DNA from 2 places in the Desulfoluna sp. HI9BLuna genome. Region 1 is predicted to be linked to the other one. Evidence: predicted binding sites of a transcription regulator. Region 1 holds the regulator's gene; the other holds the start of a gene.
What was found. Region 1 encodes sigma-54, which starts transcription at its own class of promoters, with help from an activator protein. Its sites were predicted from a motif close to TNTGGCACANTTTCTGCTNT; they were not measured.
Positions count from the first base shown of each region.

Region 2: a site for sigma-54 is predicted at 2,069-2,088, ahead of ACOYW0_RS06350 (PEP-CTERM sorting domain-containing protein). Genes of this name have one in related genera too.

Region 1 covers NZ_CP186555.1:4,513,416-4,517,796, reverse strand. Annotated here, with positions in the region: gene lptC (LPS export ABC transporter periplasmic protein LptC) at 1-448, shown strand, start outside; gene ACOYW0_RS18465 (LptA/OstA family protein) at 429-956, shown strand; gene lptB (LPS export ABC transporter ATP-binding protein) at 1,173-1,895, shown strand; gene rpoN (RNA polymerase factor sigma-54) at 2,050-3,486, shown strand; gene hpf (ribosome hibernation-promoting factor, HPF/YfiA family) at 3,497-3,904, shown strand.
Region 2 covers NZ_CP186555.1:1,613,726-1,618,106, reverse strand. Annotated here, with positions in the region: gene ACOYW0_RS06360 (exo-rhamnogalacturonan lyase family protein) at 1-126, shown strand, start outside; gene ACOYW0_RS06355 (CPBP family glutamic-type intramembrane protease) at 180-893, opposite strand; gene ACOYW0_RS06350 (PEP-CTERM sorting domain-containing protein) at 1,138-1,857, opposite strand; gene ACOYW0_RS06345 (tetratricopeptide repeat protein) at 2,568-4,381, shown strand, end outside.

The DNA.
Region 1 (4,381 bases):
CACCCTGGACAAGATGCGCCACACCTCGTCCCGCCAGGGCGTGGATGAATGGAGCGTCGAGGCGGAAACGGTCAACCTGTACAACACGGAAAACCGCGCTGTGTTCCTGATGCTCACCGCCCGGTACTTTGAAAAAACCGGGGCGGTCACCACCCTGACCGCCGACAAGGGAGTCCTTGACACCCAGACACGAAATATGGAGGTGTCCGGCAATGTGGTGGTCAAACGGAGAGGAATCACCATCACCAGTGACGCCCTCACCTACACCAAGGAGTCTCAGGTCATCATCTCCACAACCCCGGTGGTCATCACCGACGCCATCTCCCGGCTCACCGGAGATGCCATGTTCCTCGACCTTGCCGGGGGACGGATGACCCTGGACGGAAACGTCAACGGCACGCTCCGAGAAGCAAGCAAAGGAAAATACGATGAAACACGTCTCCAATAAATATCTCTGGTTCTTCCTCCTGGCCCTTGTGCTGCTGCCTGTGGCCGGGGTTGCCCAGGAAGGCGAAGTCGGCATCAGCGCCGACCACCTCACCTCGGACAGCCAGGGCCGCTACGCCCTTTTCTCCGGCAACGTTCGTATCACCCGGGACGGCGCCGTCCTGAAGGCCGACTCGGTCCAGCTTCACTACGAAGACGGCAAACAAAAGGGAGACACCACCAAGGGCCTCTCCCTCATCGAGGCTGAGGGCAACGTAACCATGGACTTTGAAGAGAAACACGCCACCGCAGACAAAGCCATGTACGACCTGCGCAAGGAGGAGGTGACCCTCACCGGAGGCCCGCCCCGCGTGGTAAGCGGCAAAAGCACACTGACAGGCAAAACCATTGTCATCAACCGCCTTACAGGCGCCATCAAGGTGGACAGCGGAAACAGCACCCGGGTAAAGGTCCGGCTCGTGCCCGGGGAAAAGGGGTTCTCCTTTACCCCGGACAAAAAGGATAAATAGAGCCTCAAGCCTTGGGAATAGCTGCTTCCGGTAACCTCTGACAACATGCCAAGTGCTTTTTCAAAGCCCCTGTGGTATGGTAAGGGACGTCCCGGACAAGTTGAACCGGCTACCGGTATAAGGGCCGCCCTTGAGATCGGCGACAGATGCATTATATTTTTAAGGTACGGGCCCGGTAAGTGAAGACGCATTACGAAGAGGGAAGATCGGGATTTTATGACTGAGCTTGTGATGAACAGCCTGATAAAAACGTACGGAGGGAGAGCCGTTGTGGACGGTGTCTCCATCCGCGTGGAGAGCAACCACGTCACCGGCCTCCTCGGCCCCAACGGCGCAGGGAAAACCACCACGTTTTACATGGCTGCAGGTATTGTACGTCCCGACTCAGGCTCCGTTTTCATCGACAGCCAGGAGATCACCAACTACCCGGTGTACAAGCGGGCCAGGTGCGGGATCGGCTACCTCCCCCAGGAATCATCCATCTTCAAGTCCCTGTCGGTCAGGGACAACGTCATGGCGATCCTGGAGCTTCTGGGCATCTCCAAACAGGAACAGGAAGAGCGCCTGGAGACCCTCCTGGGGGAACTGCGCATCAGTCACCTTGCCGACCGCAAAGCAGCCGTCCTCTCCGGTGGAGAGCGCAGGCGCCTTGAAATCACCCGGGTCCTGGCCATCAAACCGGACTTTATCCTTCTGGATGAGCCCTTTGCAGGGGTCGACCCCATTGCGGTCATCGACATCCAGAACATCATCGCCATGCTCAAGGAGCGCGGCATCGGGATCCTGATCTCCGACCACAACGTCCGGGAGACTTTGGGAGTCTGCGATAACGCCTACATCATGAGCGTCGGCAAGGTCATCGAATCCGGCTCCCCCGAGGAGATTGCATCAAGCGATATCGCCCGCCGTATTTATCTGGGCGAAGGCTTTACCCTATAGAAAACCGCAGGCCCTCAGACCGTTCAAGGGCCCGCGTTCCCAATTTCGATGGATCGAACCGTCCCGACAGACGGCTTCAGTCGGCGTATCAATGGCGATGCGACCGGCAACCCAAACTTGTGTGAACCGTAATGGAAACCGTGAAGTTGTAGTTATGGCAATGGAACTCAGGCAACAGCTGCGCCTCTCCCAACAACTGGTGATGACCCCCCAGCTTCAGCAGGCCATCAAGCTCCTGCAACTCTCCCGTCTCGAGCTGGTCGACGCCATCTCCCAGGAGCTGGAAGAAAACCCGGCCCTCGAAGAGATTCAGGAGACGGCACAACGGGAAGCGGGAACCCACGAGGACGAGAAGCCGGCACCGGAAGAGAACGCAACGTCCGAAGTGAAAATCGACGAGAAGATCGGAAGCGACATCGACTGGGACAACTACCTGGGAGAGTACAACTCCACAGGCAAGGCCCAGTACGAATCCGAGCAGAAGGAGGCGCCCAAATACGAGGCCTTCGTATCCCAGAAGAAATCCCTGGATGACCACCTTCTCTGGCAGCTCCTGATGACCTGCCCGGACTCCGACACCGAGGAGATCGGCTGCCTCATCATCGGCAACCTGAGCAGCGACGGCTATCTCACCGCCTCCGTCGAAGAGATCGCGGAGGAGTGCGGCCACTCGGTGGAGCTCGTGGAGGATGTCCTTGAAGAACTCCAGACCTTCGACCCTCCGGGCATCTGTGCCCGAAACCTGGGGGAGTGCCTCCTGATCCAGGCCCGTCATTTCGGCGTGGAGACCCGGATCATGAAAGAGGTCGTCACCAACCACATCAAGGAGCTGGAGAACAAAAACTACAAGGCCATCAGCAAGGCGCTGAAAGTCGGCCTGCCCAGCATCATCTCCACGGTGAACATCATCAAGGAGTTCGAGTCCAAGCCGGGCCGCCCCTTCAGCACCGAAGAACCCCACTACATCACTCCGGACATCTACGTCTACAAGGAGGAGGGGGAGTTCATCATCGCCTTGAACGACGACGGCATGCCGAGGCTCCGCGTCAACCCCTATTACCGCCAGGCGCTCTCCAAGGGCCAGGACATCCCCAGCGACACCCGGGACTACCTTCAGGACAAGATGCGCTCTGCGGCCTGGCTCATCAAGAGCATCCACCAGCGCCAGAAAACCATCTACAGCGTCATGGAGAGCATCTTAAAATTCCAGGCCGAGTTCTTTGAAAAAGGGATCTCTCACTTAAAGCCCATGGTGCTGCGGGACGTGGCACAGGACATCGGCATGCACGAGTCCACCATCAGCCGGGTCACCACCAACAAGTACGCCTATACCCCCCAGGGTATCTTCGAGCTGAAATACTTTTTCAACAGCTCCATCAACCGCGTCCACGGAGCCGCCATCGCGTCGGCCAGTGTCCAGGACAAGATCAAACAGATCATTGACGGAGAGGACACCAAAAAACCCTACAGCGACGAGAAAATCGCTCAAATCTTGAAAAAGGAGGCCAATGTAGACATCGCTAGACGAACGGTAGCCAAATACCGTGAGGCAATGAAAATATTGCCGTCAAGCAAACGAAAACAATTTTAGGAGGTCATTTATGCAAGTATCTGTAACATTCAAGAACATTGACCCTTCCGACGCACTCAAGGCGTACGCCACCAAAAAGCTGGAACGTATCGACAAACTGCTTGATGCCCCTTCCGAAGCCAACGTCGTTTTTTCCGTTGAAAAGATACGGCATATTACCGAAATAAACGTCACAAGCGGCCGCACCACGGTCCACGCCACGGAAACAAGCGAGCGCATGTATGCAGCCATCGACCTTGCCGTGGATAAAATCAAGCAGCAACTCTCCAAAAACAAGAAAAAGATACAGGCCCGCAAAAGCGGCAACCCCGGGATCCGTCCCACCCTGGCCGAAGAGATAAACGAGGCCCCTGTTGACGTGGATGAGTTTGATGACTTTTCCGATTTCGATATGGATGAGGACCGCCGGCTGGCCTGACCCGCCGTCCGTCCGCAACGTCACGAGGATGAACTCGTAAAATATAGCCCCGCCTGAAAACGCCCCGCACCTCCGTTTCAAGGGGGTGGGGGGCCCTTGAGGAGCAGCCGAAAATGCGTTTCGATTTCGCCGGGTTGATCACACACGGGTTCATCTTGCAACAGGGCGACTCGCTCGTATACACGACAGCCTCCGGGGGCCACCGTCCAATGAAATCCATTTGACAACCCCGGTGATGTCAGCTACAAAACACTCCGTTTAAAAGGTGCCTGCCCGGTGCAGGCGCCTTTTTTCATGGGCAAAAACCGATGCTCGGACGACGAGACGCGACCCGCGCATCAGGTCTTGAAAGATGGGCCATCCACTGATATGAAAGTAGAGGTCCCAAACCTGTCGGCAACCGCCCCACGCACGATCCTGCAAAGGACGGCCTGACACACGGCCTGGCAGACACACCGCCGGACAGGCCAACAGAGA
Region 2 (4,381 bases), 2.9 Mb from region 1:
CGCTACGAACTGGAAGAAGGGGACGCGTGTTATCAATCCTATGACCCAGACACGGATTACTATTTTGCCGTCAAGTACGCTCTCAAACCCCATTATGTGCAAACGCTGCCGTGCCCGGCCCCGTAGGAATTTGCCCAACGGCATCACCCGATGGGAGCTCAACGAGGCCGGGAATTTGGTCACCAGAGGGCCCAGTGGCCCCAATGGCGGACATACAGGGCCAGGGATACGTTGGTGACGGCGTGGGCTGATACCAAGGAGATCATGTCTTTTCTCCTGATCCACACAACAGACAGGAGAACCCCGTAGACCATGGCTGCCGACCACTCAAAGGGGCGGTGGCCCAGGGCAAAGAAAAGGGAAGACAAAAAAATCGCCGAAGGGCTCCAGTCACCTGGGGCAATCTCGGCCACGTTACAATCATCAAGGGCTTCACTCAAGGGCGAGTGAGAGCCCTTTTTTGTTGCCTTTTGCCACTGGAGAATCAGGCGAAAAAGGTAGCCGCGTACAAGGAACTCTTCAAAGACGGGAACCAGAAGGGTGGCGGCTGTAAGTCGGAGAAAAAAAGCCCGGGGCGTCCAGGGTGCATGGATATCCTGGGGGGCAAGGGGCAGGGTCAGTGCTACCCAGAGAGCGCATCCGACAAGCCCTGCCAGGCCTCCCCAGAGAATGGAGCCGCCGACGGATCTGGGCCCAGCTAAGGGGACATATCGTCTCCAGCATACCACCAGGGCCAGGGGGACGAGGAGCAGCCTCAAAGCGTAAATGATCTCCTGGGAATCCGTTGCAAGGGGGATAAGGACATACAGGGCATAGGGTGCAAGGTAGTATAGGAGAAGTGTTCGGTTACTTGTATAAGGGGTTCTGGTGCCGAGTGTTGTCTCTTTTTCCATGGTTTCCTCGTGTATTTCATCGCCAAGGGGTTCGATCAGGTGTGGGGGGGTGCACAAAAATAAAACATATCTCCAAGAATAATGCCTCCGGTGTCAAGGTGAGCCCTCTTGAGGGCTGAATGTTGTCGATAAATCAAGATGCGAATCAACCTACCATGGCTGTATGGCGAAGAACCAGAAAAGAGGAGAGGAGAATGGGGTTCCCATTCTCCTCCTTGTGTACTCTTAAGCCACTACAGATAGGCTATTTTTTTGTGTACTTGCGTCGTCCAAGCCCGGCAAGGCCAATGAGGCCCAGGCCGAGGAGGGCCAGGGAGGTAGGTTCGGGCACGGGATGGATGTCGATGGCCAAGATAGCCATATCGTCCCAGTCTCCGTCGGCACCTTCCCCGATCTGGTCGTCGAGGTAGATGCGGGCCATGTTGGGATCTTTGAACTCAATGGCGATGTGATCTACGCCTTTTTCACTGTCGGGGGAGTTGAGTTCCGACTTGGTGTAAAAATCGTAGTCCGCCACGGGGTTGGCGTCATCGGTATAAACGCTGAAATAGAACCCGAAGGTTTGATCGAACTTGACGGCACCGCCCGGCTCTCCGAGGGCATCAAAATCGTTTTCCGTGTTGATGTACCAGTCCATGCCCACTTTTTTGAAGAAGGCCTGGGCTTCGGATCCCACGGCGTCGGATTTGCTGAAGAGCTGGAATTTTTCCGTGATGGTCGGTGTGTCGGCTGAGATACTGTCCACGGCAAAGAGCCCGAAGTCGGCGTGGTAGCCTGAGTTCTTGACCGTCATGATAAAGGTGCTCTCACCGTCTTGGCCTGTGGTGTAATCGGTCAAGGACCAGTAAGGTGCGTCGGTCCAAGAGTAACCAGGCGTGTTTTCCATGGGGACGGCGTAAACGCTCCCGGCCACTAAAAACGTGGCCAGGAAGGTGTATACCCAGGTTTTGAGTTGGTTTTTCATGATGCATCTCCTTTTCTGTTGTCATGTGTTGACGGTAAGTCGTCCACTGTGCGTTGCGTTATCCAAATTCTAAGGCTCAGGGTCGTCCATCAGGTCATTCGGTAAGGGCGCAGGGCACTAGCGCCATCATTATCGAGGTGAACATGGCTGTCATAAAATTTGGATGAGCGTTGATCGTTCGCGAAATACGGCGATCTTTTCGCCGAATAGATAAGCACTATTGGTGCCAGTATGCTGCATGATCCTCGGAATTGTCTTCAACGGTCGGCAAAAACAGGTTTTTTTGACGGAAGTTGCATGAGTCATAAAGATGCCTTTTTTTGTCTTCTTGTGAAATGGGCCACATAGATTTCTGTGTAGTTATGTAATGGCTTTCATATTTTACTTTTTTAATAAAAAGATTGACACAAAGGGCACTGAGATCATATCAATTTGGTTTGATATTACTCGTCAAAACAGTGAACAACTACTGACATATTACGTGGTTCGGTATCTGTATGAGGCCGGAACTATGAGTAAATCTGAAGCCATAAAGTGAAGAGCCGATATGCGTGAGGGCAGGCGGCCTTCATTACCGGTGAGCTGTTTTTGCCGGCGATTTTTACCAAAGGAATTTCCAGCCAGCGGATAGAACCTCTGCCGAATGATTATCAACGACATAATCAACCGATGCTGATTAAGCATTTTTCATACTTACTTACGGGGGAAGAATGATGGTATTTAAGCGTGTTGTGATGATGTTGTGTGTGGTCGGCCTGTTCGCGACCGCCTGTGCCTCCGACAGCGAAAAGCGGGATGCGTATTATGAAAAGGGGCTTTCCTACGTTGAAGAAGGAAAAACGAAGGAGGCTCTTCTGGCCTTTAAGAACTGTGTCAAAATCGATCCTGGCTATTCCAAGGGATGGTACGAAATCGCGACCATCGCCATTGAGCAGGGGGACCCGAAAAGGGCGTTTCGGGCCTACCTGAAGGTGGTGGAGAAAGAGCCGGGTCACGCCGGTGCACATTTTAACCTGTCCAAGCTCTACCTGCTGGCACGAAAGACGGAGGAGGCTCGCAGGCATATTGACCGAGCCCTTGCCGCAGAACCGCAGCATATCGAGTACCTCATGGTTTCCGCCGCGATTTTTTCGGTGGATGGCCTCGTTGATGAGGCCTTGGAATTGTATGAGCAGGTCCTGACGCTGAACAAAAAGGATCCCCGCCCCCTTCTGGGCATGGCGCGTTTGAAGGCCGGGGCCGGGGATTTCTCCGCTGCTGAAGCATTCCTTCGGCAGGCCATGGCCACAGAGCCGGAGGCCATTCGCCCGCGTCTTGATCTGGTCAGCCTTCTGACACGCAGCGAGCAGTACGACAAGGCTGAAGTCGAGATGGAGGCCATTGTGTCTGATCACAGCGACGATCCAGAGCTGCTGATTGCCCTGGGTGATTTTTACGTGGCACGGGAAAAATATCCGGAAGCGGAGCTTGCCTACCGGGATGCCGTTGCCAGGGATCCCAAAGCCTTTCGACCGGTGATGAAACTGGCCAGGTACTATCAGGTGAGGGACGATGCGGAGAAAGCCGAGGCTATGTATCTCAAGGCCCTTGAACTCAAGCCCCAGGATGCCGGGGTCAAGGTGACGGTGGCCAGGTTTTACGCAAGTCGCGGGGACTTGGTTAAGGCAGGGGATATGGCTGCAAAGGTTCTGGAAGCCTCGCCGGGGTTTGTCCCCGCCTTGAGCCTGAAGGGGGAGCTTGCGTTACGCGGCAGGCGCTTTCAGGATGCCCTGGAGGCCTTTTCGGCTGTCATTAAAGAGGACGCGACCAACGCCGAGCCTTACTATCTGCGTGGGGTGGCCGGCATGGGGCTGGGAAAAGACGACCTGGCCAGAACAGATGTGCTCAAGGCCCTGGAGCTGAACCCGAACCACCTCAGGGCCCAGGTGGCTTTGGGCGAACTCTATTTTAAAGGGCGTGAGTTCAAGCTTGCAAAGGAGAGCCTGGAAAAGGCCCTTGCCAGGGCCCCGGGCCTGTTCAAGGCACATTTTCTCATGGGACAGGTCCTGGCCTCCATGGGCGAGCATGACAAGGCGCAGCAGGTGTACGCCCGTCTCAAGGAGGAGGCGCCGGACAATCCCGCATTGTTTTACCGCTCCGGGATGCTTTTCATGGCCCAGGGCGAGATGGATCGAGCCCTGGAGGATCTGGCAATGGCCCGTGCCGTGAATCCGGCCCTCATGGATGTGTTCGGATCCATGGTGCGCTGCATGATGGCCATGGACCAGGAGGCAGAGGCCCTTGCCCTGTGCCGCGAGCAATTGACGGTTGTGGAAGGGACCCCGGCTGCCACGGGCATGGTGCATTGCATGATGGGTGATATCTACGCCGAGAAAGGGGACCTGGCTGGGGCCGAGGAGGCCTACCTGGCCGCCGTCGGTGCCAGTTCAAAGATTATCCGCCCCTATTACGGGCTGGCAGCGGTCTACCACAGGCAGGGGGATACCACCAAGGTGATGGCGCAGCTCAAGGGGCTGAGCGATAA